DNA from 3 places in the Paenibacillus chartarius genome. Region 2 is predicted to be linked to each of the others. Evidence: riboswitches for the same ligand, from Rfam matches in the RefSeq annotation. Region 2 holds a riboswitch; each other region holds the start of a gene.

Region 1 (6,584 bases), on a different contig from region 2:
CTCAACTATATGAAAGCTTGCTCTGAAAATGCCTTGAAAACGTCAGCGTTTGTCCTTTCTTGCGAGACAGAATGGCTCGGGATAAGAAAGCCGGCTCATGTGCAGCAATTCATCGTTAGAGATAGGGCTTTTCGCGGCGAGAAAATAGTACAAAATATCGCTTGCTACGTTAAATTGAAGGTCCTTAAGCATCTCGCGCTCCTCATTGTCGAACCATTCCGACGAGAAAGGCTCGTCATAGAACAGCTCCATACGCAGCAAACGCAAATCGCAAGGCGGTTCAGGCGCATCATCGTAGCGGATAGGAGGACATGCGGGGCTATCCGGCGGCTGGTAAAATGTCGGGGTTGTGTAGCGCGGCGTATATTCATCGAAGCGCTGCCGGAAGTACGGATTCGTCAGATGGCGGAAATGACGGGCGAACGGAGCGTAGATACACACAACCGCACGGTCGGCGCACAAGCGGTACAGCTCGCTTAGTACGAACGGCAAATTCGCAACGTACGGCAGCGATCGGCAGGCCATTATGAACGAGGCCGAGGAATCGGGCAAGGGGATCCCCTGGTCGATATCGCAGACGAGATCGACGCCGGGATGCGGCAGCTTGTCGATGCCGAAGAAGCCGGCGTGCTTGTTGGCACCGCAGCCGATGTCCAGCTTCATGGACCATTACTCCTTTCGTAGCCATTCTGCAAAATAGTTTGTACAGCTTATGCAGAATCGGAACGGCGGGTAAGGGACAATGCCCATGATGGTCCGGGCTAACGTCATGAGAAAGAGCCGTTCACACGGCTTGGGAGAAAGCGGACGGCGGAGTGCAGGCAAAGCGGCGGAACGCAGCTTCAGCAAGAAGCTTCGGGCAGCTTCAAAATTTGAGCGACGAGCAGAATGGGGCTGTTGCTGTCAGGATCGCGTACGACACTGGTATGGATGCGGACGGTTACCCGATGGCCTGCCTTGTGAAAATACCGCTTTGTCAGCTCCACGGAGTTGTCGCCGCGATTGAGGAGACAGTCGATAACGCGCACTGATTCCGGCAAATCCTCTTCGAGAGTAATATCCTGGAAGCAGAGCGTCGTTAGCTCCTGCTCGGCATAGCCCGTAATGTCGCATAAAGCTGAATTGACCTTCAGGAAGCTTCCGTCCAAGGCGACAAGAGCCATTCCGATCGGTGAGTACTGGAATATATGATCCAGAATGCCGCGCGTTGATAAGCGACTAAGTGGCATTGGCACAACTCCTTCCAAGTAAAGTCTATTATATCATGAGAATCGCTGATTTGTGACTAGATAAATCATAGAGAGACATTCTCCTCGTTCGGAAACCGGAGCTCTATCTATGATTATATACTTTAGACCGGACACCTCCAAATTGTGGGGTACTGCAAAAAAAAATAATTGACGATACTATATATTGAGTGTAAATTGGTACAAGACAACTATATATTGTTAATGCGGAACAAGGTGTCTGTCGCTTCGCCGAAGGTGCGAAGCGCAGGCTTAATAGGGAAGTTCGGTGCAATTCCGACGCGGTCCCGCCACTGTAAGGGGAGCAAGCTGCAGGATCCACTGGCTCAATAAGCCGGGAAGGAGCAGAGCTGCAATGAACCTGAGCCAGGAGACCTGCCTGTGTCCGTTCGCTGCCAGTACCTACGGGAGATAGGGAAACTGCGGAAAGCCGGGCGGCCGGTTCTGGGCCGACAAGTTTGCATCACTATGCTGCTGCGGGCATTTCGACGTTCTTTTCTCTGCGAAGGGGAACGGCGGAATGCCCTTTTCTCATTATCCATTCAGGAGGCTTGACCAACATGACTCAAACGATCATGGAAGTACTGCAAATCACGAAGCGCGACGGCACGAACGAAGCTTGGAACCCGCAAAAAATACGGACTGTCGTCGGGCGCGCGGTCGCCGGCACAGGCTTGTCCGAAGATGCGCTGTTGGATACGCTGCACGCGCAGCTGAAACCGGGCATCACGACCCGCCACATTCAGCGCCAGCTCGTGCAGACCGCCGCCGAGCTGACGTCGGTGCAGGAGCCGGGGTGGGACAAGGTTGCAGCAAGGCTGTACATATACGACTTGTACAAGGAAGCGGCGCAGCAGCGGGGCTATCCGGCCGGCGTCTACGGCTACGGCAGCTTCGCGGAGCTGCTGGACAAGCTGACGGAGCTGGGCCTGTACGGCGCTTATATGCTGAAGGGGTACTCCCGTGAAGACATCGAGGAGCTCGGAGCCTATATTCGGCCGGAGCGGGACGAGCTGTTCACCTACGTCGGCGTCAAGACGCTTGCCGAGCGCTACTGCGTTCGCGGCTACAGCAAGGAAGTGTACGAGCTGCCGCAGGAGGCGTTCATGGGCGTAGCCATGGCGATTGCTCTCGCCGAGCCGCAGCCGCAGCGGGTGTACTGGGCGAAGCGCTTTTACGATGTTATGTCGCAGCTGCAGATGACGGAAGCGACGCCGACGATGTCCAATGCGCGCAAGCCGTTCCACCAGCTGTCCTCGTGCTTTATCGCTACGGTGGACGATTCGCTCGAGTCGATCTTCCATGTGGTCGACCAATTCAGCCAGGTGAGCAAATTCGGCGGCGGCATGGGCATTTATATGGGCAAAGTGCGCGCAGCCGGCTCCGATATCCGCGGCTTCAAGCATACGAGCGGCGGCATCATCCCATGGATCCGGATTATCAACGATACGGCGGTCGCCTGCAACCAGCTCGGCATGCGCAGCGGCGCTGTCAGCGTCACGCTCGATATTTGGCACCGCGACGTCTGGGATTTCCTGGCGCTGAAGACGAACAACGGGGACGAGCGCCGCAAGGCGCATGACATTTTCCCGGCGCTGTCGATCCCCGACGTATTTATGCGCCAGCTCAAGAAGGAGACGCGGGTGCGGGACGGCAAATTTTACTTGATGTGCCCGCACGAGATCGAGACGGTAATGGGCTGGCGGCTGGAGGACTGCTACGACGAGCGCGAGGGCGGCGGTACGTTCACGGAGCGCTACTGGCAGTGTGTCGACCATCCGGATATTGCGAAGCAGGAAGTGGCGGCGGTCGATCTGCTTAAGGCGATCATCCGCTCGGATACGGAGACGGGGACGCCGTTCCAATTTTTCCGCGATACGGTCAACCGGCTCAATCCGAACAAGCACGCGGGGATGATCTACTCGAGCAACCTGTGCATGGAAATTGCGCAAAATATGTCCGCCGACAGTCCGCTGGAGCGCCGGGTGCTCGAGGTGGACGGCGTGGAGCAGGTGGCGGAGCTGCGGCGCGCCGGCGATTTTGTCGTCTGCAATCTCGGCTCGCTGAACCTCGGACGGGTGCATTCGGAGGAGCTGCTGGCCGAGGTCGTGCCTGTCGTCGTGCGGATGCTCGACGATGTAATTACCGTCAACCAGCTGCCGGTCAAGCAGGCGGAGCTGACGAACGCGCGTTACCGGGCGATCGGGCTCGGGACGTTCGGTTATCATCATATGCTGGCACTGCAGGGCATCCCTTGGGAGTCGGACGAGCACATTGCGTTCGTCGACCGGTTGTACGAGCGGATTGCCTACTATGCCGTTAAGGCCAGCTGCGAGCTCGCCCGGGAGAAGGGAAGCTACCCGCTCTTTGAGGGCTCGGATTGGGAGACGGGCGCGTATTTTGCCCAGCGGGGCTATGACAGCGAGGAATGGCGGCAGCTGGCGGCGGAGGTGCGGGAGCACGGGATGCGCAACGGCTATTTGCTCGCGGTCGCGCCGAACGGCTCAAGCGCCCAATATGGCGGCTCGACACAAAGTATCGACCCGATCTATGCGCGGTTCTATCTCGACGAGAAGAAGAACGCCGTCGTGCCGATCATTGCGCCGGATCTGAACGCCCGCACAATGTGGCTGTACAAAGAAGCGCACACGATCGAGCAGACCTGGAGCATTCGGGCGTGCGCCGCCCGCCAGCGCCATATCGATCAGTCGCAGAGCTTCAACCTGTACATTACGCCGGAGACGAAGGCTGCCGAGATCGCCCAGATGTACGTCGGCGCTTGGGAGAGCGGCGTGAAGACGCTGTATTATACGCGCAGCCGAAGCGTCGAGGTGGAAAACTGCGAAGCGTGCGCGGTGTAAGCGAGATTTTCCATTTGATAAGAAGGGATTGTACCGGACATGACAACAGGACATACAGGACAGGGCCGACTGGAGCCGAAGGCGCTGTTTAATCCGAAGGCCGGCATCGACCCGGCGCAGCGCAGGCTGATCGGCGGCGAGACGACGAATCTGATGATGCTGAGCAACAACAAATACAAGTGGAGCTTTCCGCTGTACAAGACGATGATGCAAAATTTCTGGATTCCCGAGGAAATTTCGCTTGGCCAAGACAAGCTGCACTACGAGCGGCTCGACGAAGCGGAGCGGGATGCGTTCGACCGCATTATTTCGTTCCTCGTCTTTCTCGATTCGCTGCAGACGGTCAATTTGCCGAATATCAACGACTTCGTCACGCTGCCGGAAGTGAATCTGCTGCTGAACATTCAAACGTACCAGGAGGCGCTTCATTCGCAGAGCTACGGCTACATCCTGGAAAGCGTCGTCGGCGCGAACCGGGTGCAGGGCATTTACGAGATCGCCGTCACCGATCCGTTCCTGCTGAAGCGCAACGGCTTTATCGCCGGCTGCTATCAGGAGTTCATCGATCACCAGTCGCCGGAAGGGTTCGTCAAGGTGATGATGGCGAACTACATTCTGGAGGGCATTTATTTTTACGCGGGGTTCAGCTTCTTCTACAATTTGGCCCGCTTCGGCAGGCTGACCGGGGTCGGCACGGAGATTAAGTATATTAACCGCGATGAGCTGACGCATCTGAGCTTGTTCCAGAACATGTTCCGCGAGCTGCGCCTGGAGGAGCCGGGGCTGTTTACGCCGGAGCTGGAGGAAGAGCTGAGGGGCATGATGAAGACGGCTGTGGAGCACGAGATCGAATGGGGACAGTATGCGGTCGGGGACCGGATTCAGGGGCTGAACAGCCGGTTGATCGCCGAATATATCCAATATTTGTCAAACTTTCGGCTGCAGGCGCTCGGGCTCGAGCCGCTCTATCCGGAAGCCGACCGCGATCCGCTGCCGTTCATCCGCCAGTTCACGCAGTTCAACCAGACGAAGACCGATTTCTTCGAAGAGAAGGTGATCAACTACGCCAAGGGCGGCGGCGATCTGCAGCTGGACGAGCTGGATGAGCTGGATTTGTAGGTGTTAATGCAATAAGGAAATGCCCGTTTAAGCCTGTAATAAGGCAGTAAACGGGCATTTGTTTTTTGTTGCCTTATCCGAAAGTTGGGGGAGCGGGCTGCCGGGAAGGGTTCTTTTCGTTGTCGAATACGGTCTTCCCGGGTATTGGAGCCTCCGTTCAAGCCGCATGACCATGACCCTAACCCGGGAATGACGTTTACGGTGTGAACGTCACCACAACCTCTACAATTTCCGAACGGCTGCCGATGCGAATCGGCGGTCCCCACGTGCCGTAACCGGACGAGACGATCGCGTGCATCCGGCCTTTGCGCTTGTAGCCCCAATCCAGCTCGAACAAGCGGCGGGTAATGAGATGGTTCGGCATGAATTGGCCGCGGTGCGTGTGGCCGGACAGCATGATGTCGGCGCCGGCCGCTTCCGCGCGCTCCAGATGATGAGGCTGATGATCGAGCAAAATGATCGGCAGGCGCGAGTCTACCTGCGCCAGCAGCTCATCTACGGCTAAGCGCCCGTCAGGGTCCATGCTCTCCGCAGCTTTGTCCTTTCGCCCCGCGACCGCAAACTTTCCTTCCACGATGACCGTTTCGTCCCGCAGCACCGGGATGCCGATCTCCCTCATCCGATTTACATACGCCTCGATGCCGCCGCCGTAATATTCATGATTGCCAAGGACAGCGTATACGCCGTAACGGGCTTTCAGCCGCTTCAGCACATCGGCCATATTTTTGCGCAGGAACGGCTCGACCGCATCGTCCAGCACGTCGCCCGCGAACAGCACAAGGTCCGGCTCCAGCTTGCCGATCTCATCGACGAGCCGGTTCAAATACCGGTTCTCTACAATATCCCCGAGGTGAATGTCGGAAGCGACGGCGATCCGAAGCCCGGACAGGCCGCCTGCATCTTTGTCGATGTCGACCGGATAGCGGCGAACGATCGGCGTCCACGCGTTGTAAGAGCCTCGCAGCAGCAGCGCCGCCAGTATAGCGACCACGATAACGCCGAGCAGAGGCACGTAAACGGCGGAGCCGACTCCGGACCAGGCGAGCAGCGCTCCTGCGATGTCGGCGACCGGCAGCAGAATGACGGCAAATTCGAATACGGCGAAATAATACGATCCGATCAGCTTAAGAGCGAGCCGAAGCGGTCTGGGGAGTATGCGCAGCCTGCCGAGCAAATAGGCGAACGTCAAGACGACGAAACACGCGGCAAGCAGGGGCTTGACGGCGGCAAGGCCGAGAGCGTCGAGCAAAATGGCCCCGTGCCAACCGATATAGGCGCTAAGCCCAAAAAATAAAAGCAGCATGAACATGAACCGATATCTCATCAGGTTGTACCCTCCTTGGCCCGCTCCACGGTA
Region 2 (6,584 bases):
TCCCGAAGCAGGCGCGCATGACCGCGTTCCTCGGACAAATGCGAGGCGATCAAATACGGCTTGCAAGCGGGCGCCAGCTTCACGGCGACGAGCGCCGCCGCCGTCGAGATGAAGCCGTCCAGGACGACGGGACAGCGCTGCGCCGCCGCGCCGAGAATGACTCCGACGAGACCGGCGATTTCCAGCCCGCCCAGCTTCGCCAGCGTACCGAACGGATCGTTCGGATCCGGCTCGTTCACGGCGATGCCGCGCCCGATGGCCGACACCTTGCGGGCCATACCCGCATCGTCGACGCCGGTGCCGCGCCCAACCGCCTCAGCCGGCGAAACGCCGCCGAGTACGGCGAGCAGCGCCGCACTTGGCGTCGTATTGCCGATCCCCATCTCGCCCGTGCCGATCAGCCGCACTCCGCGCGCCGCCAGCTCCGCGGCCAGCTCGGCACCTATGAGCACCGCCTGCTCCGCTTCCTCCAGTGTCATCGCCGGGCCTTTCGCCAAATTCGCCGTGCCGCGGCGCACCTTCCGGCTCACTAGCCGCGGATGCTCCAGCTCGGCATTGACGCCGATATCGACGCAGACGACTTCCGCCCCCGCTTGGCGCGCCATCACATTGACAGCCGCGCCGCCGGCAAGGAAGTTCAGCACCATCTGCGGCGTTACTGCCGCCGGAAACGCGCTGACCCCCTCTTCGCAGACGCCGTGATCGCCGGCCATAACGACGATCGCTTTATTGTCCAAGCTGGGGGCGACTTCGCCGGTAATTCCCGCTATTTGCACCGCAAGCCGCTCCAGCCTGCCCAGACTGCCCGGCGGCTTCGTCAGCTGATCCAAACGCCGTTCCGCAGCCGCCATAGCTTCCGCATCCGGCGCCCCGATCCGGTCTATTAATGTGATTAACGATCTAGGTATCCCCACGCCTCAATACCTCCTTTATGTGCTTAACTATCGGACTGCCCCGCCCGCAGCAATATTTGCGGTGCGCCGTTGTCCGGGTGCGGCAGCACGATCGGTTCAGTGCCGTATACATCCGCAATCAACTGACTCGTAACGATCTCCCCGGGAGTGCCCTCGCCTACGACGTGACCCCGGGAGATGAGCAGCAGCCGGGAGCAATACTGCGCAGCCAAATTCAAATCGTGCAGTACGGCTGCCACGGTTAGCCCGTCTTCCTTCTGCCACGCGCGAATGTAATCCATCATTTGTACCTGATACCCGATATCCAGGAACGTGGTCGGCTCATCGAGCAGCAGCAGCTTCGGCTGCTGCGCCATTACCTTGGCCAGCGCGACACGCTGCCTCTCGCCGCCGCTCAGCCTCTCGACCGGCCGGTCGGCAAGGCCGGTCAGCCCCAGCCTGCCCATAATGCTCCCGATCAGCGCATCCGTCCCCGGTTCATCGTCGCCAAGCCAGCTTTGGAACGGATACCGCCCCATCTCGACGACTTCACGCACCGTAAAGCCGACCGGCGGCAGCGCGTCCTGCTGCAGCACCGCCACCCGCTGCGCCAGCGCCCTCCGGTTATAGGACGCGACGGCCCTGCCCTCCACCTCCACTTTGCCCGTGTCCGGAGTTTCCACCCCGGAAACAATTCGCAGCAGCGTCGACTTCCCGCTTCCGTTCGGTCCGAGAATGCCGTAGAATTCCCCACGCCTCACCTCGAACGATACGTCGTGCAGCGCTTCATCGCCGCCGAACGACTTCGACACCCGCTCCGTGCGAATCACGACTTCTTCCGGTCGATACCCTCCGCTATGCTTCATCGTCTTCCTCCGTTTCTTATCGCCCCAACGACCGCTTGTGCTTCCGCAGCAGCATCATAAAGAACGGAGCGCCCAGGAACGCCGTGACAACGCCGATCGGAATTTCCGTCGGACTCAGCAGCGTGCGGGCAATCGTATCCGCGATCAATACGTACACGGCGCCTCCTAAAGCCGACAACGGGATCAGCAGCCGGTAATCCGGCCCCGACAGCAGCCGGACGAGATGCGGCACGATGAGTCCGACGAACCCGACGATCCCGGCCACCGACACGGAAGCCCCCGTCAGCATTGCCCCCGTGACGAGCACGACCAGCTTCGTCCTCTCCACGTTCACCCCGAGATGCGCTGCCTGCCGCTCCCCAAGCACAAACAAATTGAGCGCTTTCGCGTTCGCCAATAATACGATAAAGCCTAAACCTACATAAGGAGCGATCAGGCCGGGGTACGCCCAACCGCGCAGCGCAAGCGACCCCATTAGCCAATAGACGATGTCGTTGATGACATTTTTGGACATGGCAATGAAAAACGCCACCACCGCACCGAGAAAAGCCTGCATCACTGTACCGGACAAAATCAGCGTCTCCATCTGCCACTTTCCGTCGACCTGCGCCATACGCAGCACGACGGCGAGCGCCGCCAGCGCCGTCAAGAACGCGACGACCGGAAGCGTCCATTCGCCGAAGAAGCTGAACTGCAGACCGAAATAGATTAAAAATGCCGCCCCTACCGACGCACCTGAAGATACGCCAAGCGTATACGGGTCCGCCAGCGGGTTGCGCAGTATGCCCTGAAACGCCGCTCCGGCCATCGATAACGCCGCTCCGATCAGCATGCCGAGGACGACGCGCGGCAGACGCACCCTCCAAATAATTTGCTCCGACTGCTCCGGCCACGTTTTCGCGATGTGCTCGCCCAGCCCGGGAATGTGCGAAACGACAATTCCGGCGATATGGGGCACAGGTACGGAAACGGCGCCGATACCGAGACTAACCAGAACAGAAAGAAGAAGGAGGACGATCCCTCCTCCTCCCCACAGCCACAGCTTTCTTTTCATCATTTCACCAGATCGGGATAGACCGCCTTCGCCATCGCCAGCAGCCCTTCCGTCAGCCGCGGGCCCGGGCGGTTAAACGGTCCGGATTCCAGGCCTACGACCCGATTATTCTTAATCGCATTAATCTTATCCCAGCCGCTGCGCTCGCGAATGACCTGCTCGAGCGACTTCTTCGTCTTCTCGTCGGTGATTCCCGCTGCGAATACGATGACATCCGGGTTCGCCTGAATGATTTTCTCCTCACTGATCTTGTTCCAGCCCTGCGTATCGGCCGCAACGTTCACTCCGCCCGCCAGCGTAATCAGCTCGTCCATGAACTCGCCCTTACCAACGGTCCAGCCCGGCGAAAACTCGACGTACACCTTCTTTTTCTCTTCCGGCTTCACGCCTTTGACCGCGTCCTGCACCTTCCGGATGTCCGCCTTCATTTTGGCTACGACCTTCTCAGCTTCCTCCTGAGTGTCCATAATCCGTCCGAATTGAAGAATGTCGTTCATCACGTCCTGCAGCGACTTCGGCTCTACCTGAAACACGTTAATGTTCAGTCCGCGCATCTGTTCAACGACGTCCCTCCTCTGGGACACGCCGGCAAAGACGAGCTCCGCACCCGTTGCGATGACCGCCTCGGTGTTCGGCTTCACGACGCCGCCGAGCTTCGGCTTCGACTTGACTTCCGCCGGATAATCGTCATAATCGGAAACGCCGACCACCTTATCCCCCAGACCGAGCGCGTACAGCGCTTCCGTCTCCGCAGGGGATACCGATGCGATCTTCGCCGGAGCCTTCTCAAACACGAACTCCTTGCCGGTCGCATCCTTCTCCTTCAGCGGATACTGCGTCTTCTTTGCCGACGATGCCGCCGGCGTAGCGGCTTGTCCGTTACTTGCGCCGGGAGCCGCGGCCGTCCCGTTCCCCGAACCATTGTCCTTGGCGCCGCAGCCCGCGAGTGCAAGCGCAAGCGCGCCCGCCGCCGTCCAAATAAGACCTTTCTTCAACCATGCCGTCTTCTGTTTCATGTTCCTCTCCTCTTTCTGATTCGGAATGCTGAAACCTCCCTACCTCCGACCTGGCCCGGGCATCAATACGAAAACCCCTCCGCCGCAAGGCAGAGGGGACGATAAACGGAAAGCATGTGCTGTGTGCATGAGCCGTTAGGGCGGCTCCAACTGCCTGCATCATTCCGAATAGCGCGATCCTCTCCTCGAAGGATTTCGTTAGCCGAACCGAATAGGCAGGTTTCCTGACTTGCGGGTGTGCGGTCGATCGCAAACGCCTGCGCAGCGTCTCATCGGCATGATGAACAACGCCTGCGAAAGTTATCGATCGGACGAAGCACGCCGCCTCGCCTTCCCGTCGATTTGCAGACAGTGGCGGTTGAGGCGTTACCCGGTTAACAGTGGCGGGACCGTGCCGGACTTGCACCGGCTTCCCTTTTAACCTGCACAGCGGAGCTTGCAGGCACCTATCGGCAGTAAGGTATTTCAGTGGGTCCAGACCCATAACTCTCCATCGATTATAGGACAGTCCGGGGGGATGAGACAAGCGTTATTTTAGGCTCGAAGGAGGTTGCAAGCGCTTGACATAATAAGCCAGCGGAGAAAGATTTCCACGTTCTGAAGTATTGAAATATCAACATCTGCGCAACCGGGACCATGGAAAAATCATAGGGAAACCCGATCAAAGAGTAGGGGACTAACTTAACAGGATATACCCAGGCTCCGATCTCTGCACCTAGATCGTCCGTAAAGGACGTAATAATCAGTACTATAAGTCCAAAGAACCAAATCGAATATGCCCTACTGCGGTCAATCAACTTAAACAAAACGAACCATGGAATCAAAAACAGAGCTAACAAGAACCACCACGGCCACGTAAAAACTTCGCTGCCGATCCATCTTTCAAGTTCAAATTGGGCAGCCTTTTGCTGCATATCATGCAGTTGATCATTCATTGTTTTCCCTCGACGCACTTGGGTGTTATTACCACAAGTTTATTCTACCCATATTGTCTGTGACGCAAAACCGCCCGCTTGCTTGGAGGTATCGCCAAAGAACGAAACTGTGAGTAAAGCTCCCGAATCGAAAAAAAGACGGCCTATTCGGCCGCCTTCGTGGAAGATCCCCGATCCGCAGGCCAAGTGCCGCCCGCAGGTTCCCGCGAATCCGTAGTCCAATCTACATGTGCAGATACTGTAATAAGGCTTGCTGCAGGGTCCCCTTCGTTTCCGCTTTGTGATCGAAGGAAACGCCGAGCTTCAGCATCGTCTTCACGATTTCTGGCCGAACCCCGGTGATCACCACATGGCAACCCATGATGGAAGCACCATCAATGACCTTCATGATGTAGCTGATCACCGCAGTATCCATGTAGGCAACACCGGACAAATCGATAATTAATCTTTGAATGCGGGATACCCCGATTTGATTGATCACCTTGTCCACAATCGTATTCGCCCGATATGTATCGATCGTGCCGATCAGCGGCAGAATGCACATGGATTCGGATAACGGGATAATCGGGACCGAAAGATCCTCGACCATTTCCCGATGGGATTTGATAAGCTCATCCTTATATTAGGAATAGCTTATGAAGAAATAATTCAAGAATTGATCGATAAGCTCGTTGATTTGTTTTTCCTGCGTATAGAAATGTTCAATACCGGGTTCGACTTCCTTCAACCGGTCGAAATTGTACAGAAAGTCCCACACAACCCGCCGGATCGCATGCATCCATTCGAGCTTGAATGACAAAGTCAAAGAATGTCTGGCCCAGCTGACCCCCTCTTCTTTGGCAAAGGTAATAATTTCATGCTTGCGTCCCTCGATCAGAAATAGAACCAGTTTATGGGCATTTTTCAACAGGTTAATATTGCCGATCGTTTGTATCTCCTCAACCTTGTCCCTTACATTCACAGCTTCCTGGAGCAGCTGTTCTTCGAATTTTTGCTTGTTCGCCTCGAAAAACTCACGCATGTGCTGACCGTCATTAATAGTCAAATTCAATTTGTTCACCTCATAACGTTGTTTACCGGAATCAGTCGGAATCGTAATCGTGAATTTGGTCCCGACACCTTCTTCACTTTCCACCTTAATGTGTCCGCCATGATCATATACGACGGAGAACACCTGCGTTAACCCCATCCCTGTTCCCTGCGGCTTGGTAGAGAAGAAAGGTGTGCTCAGCAATACGATTTTTTTCTTTCGGTATTCCGCTGCCGGTATCTTCGATGACTACACTCACATAATCGTCGGCTGAAGTATGGTAAACAAAGATGGTGCCTTTATCCGGAATCGCTTCGAAGGCATTTTTCAACACATTAAAAAATGCCTTTTTCAATTGATTTTTCTTACCGTAAACGCAAGTTTGCGTCTGTTCGAACTTCGTCTCCACCTTAACCCGGTAAAACTGATCTTGAAAAAGCTGAAGCACCCCTTCAAGCTCTGCGGCTAAGTTAATCGATTGATTAGGCTCGTTCTCTAAATCGGGCTTCGACACGTGGAGTAAATTCTCCAATGTGCCCAATGCATTGTCCAACTCGGACTGCGCAATTTCCAAATACCTTTGATCATGCTTTTCCCTCAGGAGCTGAAGAAACCCTTTAACCGCCGTTAGCGGGTTTCGAACTTCGTGTGCGATCCCTGCGGCCACCTGTCCGACCGATGCCAGCTGGCTTAAATGGATCTCGTTTTTCTTAGGTTCTTCGCTGAGATGTCCATTTTGTTGCACGAATGATTGTCCCCTTCTCGGAAGTCTCGATTTCAAATGCATCCA
Region 3 (6,584 bases), on a different contig from region 2:
AAGGACGCGCCCGAAGCCGCAGAAGGCTGAACGCCCTTCAAGCGGAGCAAGACTGCGACGAACTGTGCTCTGGTCAACGCCTCGCGTGGCGCAAAGCGGTTGCCGTCCATGCCGTTCATCAGACCATGCTTCACCGCCGACTCCACGTAGCCGGCGGCCCAAGCGGAAATGTCCTGCCCGTCGGCAAATGCAGGTGTAGATACCGACGGACTGTTGGAAACCGTGAGGCCGTTAAGGCTCTGGTACTTGGCTAGCGCCAGCAGAGCCTGCTCGGTAGCCATTTCGCTCGAGTCTTTTCCCTTCTCATGGGCGAAGCTGCCGTCCGCCAGCTGGTAGCTGAGCAGGTGGCTGAGCACCGAGGCACCGGATTTCACAAACCGCTCATCCGTTGCCGGAATGCCAAGCGCGGACAGAGCCACAAGCACCTGAGCAGCGCTTTCGCTGTTGGCTTGTCCCACTTCACCGAAGCCGCCGTCCGCTTGCTGCTGCTTCGACAGCCAGACCAGCGCTTTGTCGATGGCAGGCTTTACGCCCTCCTGCGTCCGGTACGGCGCTAAAGACGCAACTGCCATGGCGGTAATGTCGATTTCCGAGTCGTCATCCTCCGCCAGCGGCCAGCCGCCATCGCTGTTTTGACGCTGCAGCAGCCATTGCAGGAGCTTCGACTCCGTCCATAGGCTGTCAGCAGAAACCTCGTAACGGCCGCTGCCGAGGACGGTAAGGGCGAAGATCGGACCGTTCGTGCCCTGAACCGTCATTCTTTCATTGTTGACGATACTCTGTATAAGGTCGTAGCCCGCGATCTCCCTCGGATTGCCGCCTGCTGCCATCACACCGAGCGCGATCCGTTCATAATCGGTCACTTCCCGGAACTTGCCTTCCTTCTCGCGCAGTCTCGACTCCACGGAAGCGAGGTACGAAGCGGGAATCTCAGCCCCTGCAGCCGCAAGTCCGTACGCTTCCCAATCCGACACGTCGTTGTGCTTCAGCACATACTGCACAACCGCCTGCAAAGCCTTGGACACTTCAGGCGAAGCTTTAGGAGCTTCCGGCGCTGCGAGCTTCGTCTTGTCAATCACGGCGAACTTGGTAAAATGATCGACGGCTCCCGTCACGACGCCGGTCTTCGCATCAACCACGGCCGGGATCGGGATCCATTCCTTCGTATCTTCCTTCCACCATACCATGGCAAGGCTGCCGAGCCGATCGCCGGTCAGCGGAACCTTGATCGAAATGTAAACCGGCTTCTCGAACACCGTTCCGTTCGGACCGAATTCGAAGACGGAGGTGAGGACCTCTGGACGCGAAGACGAGGCCTGCTCCTGAACCGTAATCGTCTTCTGCTCCTTCAGAGCGCTGGCAGGGACCAGCAGCTTGACCTCTTCCTTCGCATCGGCGAGTGTGGCCGTCTGATCTGCCGTCACAAGCTGCTGAAGCTGAACCTGATTGGAAGCCAGCTGCTGCCTGAGCTGTGCCGCCGCCTCAGGGGACATGCGCTGGTCCGTATTTTTTACAACGACTGTTTGCTGCTGTGCATTGACCGCCGACTTGTGATTGTAACGGATGCTTAGCTGGCTTAGCTCTTTATCAAGCTCTGCAGCGGCATCAGCGGACGGGATGCCTCCTGAGCCGGATCCGGTGGATGATGCGGAACAGCCTGGCAGAGGCTCGGCCTTTACGTCATCCCCGCCGTTCACGGTGTAGCGCCAGAATACCCTATCATTTCGGGACAACACGTAGGCGCCGGCACTAGTGCTTGGGAAGGAGCAGTTCACGGCATACAACCAGCCGCTCTTCGGCCCGTGATCGAACTCCCGAAGCCCGTCAATGCCTTTAACGTAAATATTGGAGCCGCTGCCGGACGATTCGACCCGGTCCGCGCCAAGTGCACGAACAATAACCGAATACGGCGTGTCGCCGCTCTTCCATGAAATACTGCTTGTCGATAGGATCGTACCCCGGTCTTCGTCACCTTCCACGCTAACGGCAACAGTCGGTTCCTCCGTGCCTGGACCAGGCGGTTCATCGATGATTTGCGCTACCTTCAGACTGGAGGACCACTTGACCAGCTTGGGCGGCTCATTGGCACGGTAGCCGGTGATAACAAGCTCATGCGTGCCGGCAGGCAGCCCGCTAAAGTAAGCCATGCCATTCGAATCCGTCGTTACCGCAGCCTCACCAACCCGTACCTGCACCCCGGATGCCTTGGTAACTCCTTGCCAATCTTTCTGCTCAACCTGAATCGTAAAGCTTTGGCCGGCCTTAGGCGCGCTCGGCGTCACTGTAATCTGATTGACAAGCTGCGTGTCCATTCCGCTGTAATATACGAGAACCTCATCATTTTGCTGCAGCGGGGTAGTTAACCAACCATCCGTCGGGATCCATCCCCCCGCCCGCTCCACAGCGAAGCCCCACCAGTTATAGCCGGAAGCGGTAATCCCATCGACCGCTTGAACACCGAAATATTGCCCTTCGGTGTACACGACATTCGTAACGGCATTTTGAAGAGCCTGAAACACATTGCCGCCTCGTACTTGCGTGGACGAGATTGTGCTGGAAGGCCCCTCCACGTGGACCGTTACGGTAGGAGGCAGCTCTTTGACTCCGCGAATAACGGAAGGATAGCCGCCCTCCAACGCTCCCGTAACTTCAATCCGCTGATCCGTCTCCGAGTAGCCGTTCGGGAAATAGGCGACGCCTTCCGAATCCGTCCATATCCTCTGTCCGCCAATCTGCACATAGACGGCAGCAGGCACGGAGCTTGTCCCGTTAAATTGAGTTACCTTTACCTGAAACGGCTCATGATTTTTCGGCGAGGCTGGGGTGAGCTCAATAGTATCCAGCATTGCGGAAGCACCGTACGGACCAAAGAACACCGCAACTTCATCGCCGGGCTGAAGTTGAACGTTCCTCCAATCCCAATCCCCCGTCCAAGCTCCGTTGCGCTTGATATTAAAGCCCCAATAAGGATAGTTGCCGCTAGTTGACGTCTTCGCCACGCTGCCGATTGAGTAGACATCGAAGAATGGCGTTTCTTTTGTTACTACCGGAAGATTGCTCCTTGCCGCTACCTGCTGCAGCGCCTCCAGCGGCGTCTTCGCCGTCTCATAGCCCTCCGCAAGCGTGCCGTCCTTCGTCTCAACGTGGATGAACACCTTGGCTTTGCCATTCGTGCTGCCGCTTGAAACAGGTACTTCATACGTTTGGCCCGAGCCGCCTGCCATCGTGTCGTAAGCGGCTAACGCCAGCAAAGCCTGATAAGTGGAGAAGCCGTCGGACGATCCGCTGCCCGCTTTATAAGAGAAGCCGCCGTCCCCGCTTGCATACTTCATTAACGCAGAGATCAGGTTGCCGTCCGCCTTGGCGAAGCTGCCCTGTGTCCCGTCCTTAAGCTGGGATGAGAGGCCGAGTACGACCATCGCCAGACTATTGCTGTTGCTGCGGTCTGCGGTCAGGTCGCCGTTGCTTTGCTGCTGAGCAGCCAGCCACGCCACGGCATCGTTGACGGCGGCCGCTACATCCGTGCGATCCTTGTAAGGAGCCAGCGCCCAGAGCGCGGCTGCCGTAATGTCAACATTCGCCTTTGTACTCTCATATAAATCCCAGCCCTGATTCGGAATCTGCTTCTGGAGCAGCCATTTCACCAGCTTGTCCTTCGTCCAAGCCGCATCGGAAGGAATCATATAATTGCCGCTGTCTAATGCCAGCAGACCGTAAATTACGGCATTAGCGCCTTGTGCCGGCAGATCCGCTCGATTATAGATCGCTTCGATCAAATTGCGGCCCGCAATCGATTGCGGGTCGCCCCCGGCCGCCTTCACTCCGAGCACCAGCTTGGCATAGGCCGTCGGCAGCGTATCGCTAGTAAACGCCTGTGCCCTCTGCTCTGCCGAAGTCAGGTAACCGCTCTCTACGGTTTTTCCCGCCTTCGCAATAGAATAAGCGTACCAATCGTCCGTTACGGGACCTTGATCGACAATCCAAGCCGCCGCCTCATTGACGGCCTGCCGGACCGTAACCGTGCGAGTCGCAGGAGCGGTCACTGCCTCTGATGCCTGCACCGGCAGAACCGGCAGCAGCCCGCTTGAGATCAACGTTACGGCCAGCATCGCAATGACGATCCTGCTGAGCCGCATCCGCCATTGTTTGAATGTACCCATACCTCTGTAACTCCTCCCCTTCACCTCGTTCTCACTCCTCTAGCCGAGAGTCACCTGCGAAACCACACAAAAAGCACCCCCAATCGGAGGTGCTCTAGCGACGTAATAGATTTGTATAATCGGCAAAAGACACGCCAAGAAGCCATGCGAATGCACGCAAGCGGCGCTTGCCCATCACCTTCCCTATATCGCGTAGGTTCCATTGGTGATTCCGACAGGCAGGTATCCTGACTTGCGCATCATCGCCCTCTCCGCACCTTCCCGTCTCTTCCGAAACAGTGGCATTTGCGGTGGGCTCCTCGCTTACAGTGGCGCGACCGTGCCGGATTTGCACCGGCTTCCCTTGCGAACGAATCCGTAGGATTCGACACCTGTCTTCCCCTATGAGGTTGTGAAAATAACGGAAGTAATCATATCACGAAAACTAGCAATCGTCTATATTGCGCTCTCTCCTTCTTTGACGAACAGCGCTATCCGGTCCTTAATGGAATCGCGGACTTCCCGGAACTTCGCCATGATCTCTTCCTCCGTACCCGTAGCCTTGGCGGGGTCCTCAAAGCCCCAGTGCCACTTCACCACGCTGGGATTCGCGATGACCGGGCAGTGCTCGTCGGCATGTCCGCACAGCGTAATCACGTATTTCGCTTTGTTCAGGAGCTCCGGGTCGATCACATCGGACGTATGGGCGGAAATGTCCACGCCGGCCTCTTTCATCACGGCTACCGCGCGCGGGTTCAACCCGTGGGCTTCAAGCCCCGCACTTTTGACCTCAAACTTATCGCCGCCCAGCGCCTTAAGGAACCCGTCAGCCATTTGACTGCGGCAGGAGTTTCCCGTACATAAGAAATACACGATAGGCTTGGTCGCTTCCATCGATTCCATTCTCCTTGTCGTCCGGCTCACCGGCGGTTAAACGCCCTGGTGACCGCGCTTCGTTGGTTTAACTCCCTTGACGGCCTTCAAGAGCATCGCGACCGCAGCCATCGCCACAGCGATTCCTGCAATCAAGAGCCAGATGTTTACCGTCGTCGAGTGAATCACGCTAAGCCACAAATACAAGCCCATCAAAGTGATCAGCAATGTCGGAACCGTCAAAATCATTCCTGTCTTGAAGTAGCCGCCCCACGTAATCTTCACACCTTTCGCCGACAGTACATGAAGCCATAGCAATGTGGCGAGAGAGCCGATCGGCGTTATTTTCGGACCGAGGTCGCTTCCTACTACATTCGCGTATATCAGCGCCTCCCTTACCGCGCCTTCGGCAGCAGTCCCTTGGATCGCCAGAGCATCAATCAAGACGGTCGGCAAGTTATTCATGATCGAGGACAGTATCGCCGCCAGAAAGCCCATCCCCACCGTCGCCGCCAGCAAGCCGCCGCCCGCCATGTCTTCAATCAATGAGCCTAATGCATCCGTTAAACCCGCGTTCTTGAGGCCATAGACCACAACATACATGCCGATGGAGAAAATGACGACCGCCCACGGAGCCTCTTTGATCACGCGTTTCGTCTCAATCGCCTTGCTGGACCTGGCCATCATGACAAAGACTAGCGCCACAGCACCAACGACGATAGACACCGGAATGTGCATGAAGCCGCTGCTGATATAAGCGATCAACAGGATACCGAGAATGACCCAGGAGGCTTTGAACAGCCTGTGATCCCGAATCGCTTCTGCAGGACGCCGAAGCTGCTTCATATCGTAACTAACAGGGATGTCGTTCCGGAAATACAAGAACAATACCGCTAAGCTTGCCGCCAAGGAGAACAGACTCGTGACGATCATCCGGCTGGCGTACGTTACGAAGTCAATCCCGAAGAAGTCGGCCGAAACAATGTTCACGAGGTTACTGACGATCAGCGGCAATGACGTCGTATCCGCAATAAAGCCGCCCGCCATAACGAAGGGCAGAATCATGTTATCCGGCAGCTTGAGAGCTCTAACCATCGCTAATACAATCGGTGTCAAAATTAACGCCGCGCCATCGTTGGCAAACAATGCCGCAACCGCCGCGCCGAGCAAAATGACATAAACGAACATCAGCCTTCCGTTCCCCTTGGCGAACCGCGCCATATGGAGCGCCGCCCACTCAAAGAACCCGATATGATCCAGGATCAACGAGATGAGAATGATCGCAACGAAAGCGAGGGTAGCATTCCAGACGATGGAGGTTACCGTAACGACATCCTGAAACGATACGACTTGACAAATCAGAGCAAGTACGGCGCCCGCGGAGGCCGACCATCCGATACTCAGACCCTTGGGCTGCCAAATAACGAAAGTTAACGTCACTAGAAAAATCAGTACTGCTGCGTAAATCATGTGTTCCTCCTAATTGATTGCATGCTCATCTTAGAGGCGATTCCGTTCACATAGAATCATATAATAAAACACTTATATAATCCACTATAGGAGGTCGTACTT

Evidence for each region. Region 2 has a riboswitch for cobalamin ahead of ACFFK0_RS03315 (ABC transporter substrate-binding protein). Riboswitches for the same ligand answer to the same signal wherever they lie in the genome.
Region 1: it holds a riboswitch for cobalamin, as region 2 does, so the genes downstream of both, ACFFK0_RS14780 (ribonucleoside-diphosphate reductase subunit alpha) here and ACFFK0_RS03315 (ABC transporter substrate-binding protein) in region 2, are expected to answer to the same signal.
Region 3: it holds a riboswitch for cobalamin, as region 2 does, so the genes downstream of both, ACFFK0_RS03650 (S-layer homology domain-containing protein) here and ACFFK0_RS03315 (ABC transporter substrate-binding protein) in region 2, are expected to answer to the same signal.

The regions. Positions count from the first base shown of each region.
Region 1 covers NZ_JBHLWN010000060.1:95,912-102,495, forward strand. Annotated here, with positions in the region: gene ACFFK0_RS14770 (methyltransferase domain-containing protein) at 43-663, opposite strand; gene ACFFK0_RS14775 (PAS domain S-box protein) at 843-1,229, opposite strand; cobalamin riboswitch at 1,445-1,644, shown strand; gene ACFFK0_RS14780 (ribonucleoside-diphosphate reductase subunit alpha) at 1,808-4,108, shown strand; gene ACFFK0_RS14785 (ribonucleotide-diphosphate reductase subunit beta) at 4,148-5,227, shown strand; gene ACFFK0_RS14790 (metallophosphoesterase) at 5,424-6,551, opposite strand.
Region 2 covers NZ_JBHLWN010000019.1:26,265-32,848, reverse strand. Annotated here, with positions in the region: gene cobT (nicotinate-nucleotide--dimethylbenzimidazole phosphoribosyltransferase) at 1-908, opposite strand, end outside; gene ACFFK0_RS03325 (ABC transporter ATP-binding protein) at 938-1,759, opposite strand; gene ACFFK0_RS03320 (FecCD family ABC transporter permease) at 1,776-2,813, opposite strand; gene ACFFK0_RS03315 (ABC transporter substrate-binding protein) at 2,813-3,829, opposite strand; cobalamin riboswitch at 4,027-4,294, opposite strand; gene ACFFK0_RS03310 (CBO0543 family protein) at 4,327-4,743, opposite strand; gene ACFFK0_RS03305 (STAS domain-containing protein) at 4,988-5,353, opposite strand; gene ACFFK0_RS03300 (hypothetical protein) at 5,387-5,953, opposite strand; gene ACFFK0_RS03295 (histidine kinase dimerization/phospho-acceptor domain-containing protein) at 5,919-6,539, opposite strand; gene ACFFK0_RS03290 (ATP-binding protein) at 6,505-6,584, opposite strand, start outside.
Region 3 covers NZ_JBHLWN010000020.1:41,092-47,675, forward strand. Annotated here, with positions in the region: gene ACFFK0_RS03650 (S-layer homology domain-containing protein) at 1-4,160, opposite strand, end outside; cobalamin riboswitch at 4,361-4,550, opposite strand; gene arsC (arsenate reductase (thioredoxin)) at 4,596-5,033, opposite strand; gene ACFFK0_RS03660 (arsenic transporter) at 5,070-6,482, opposite strand.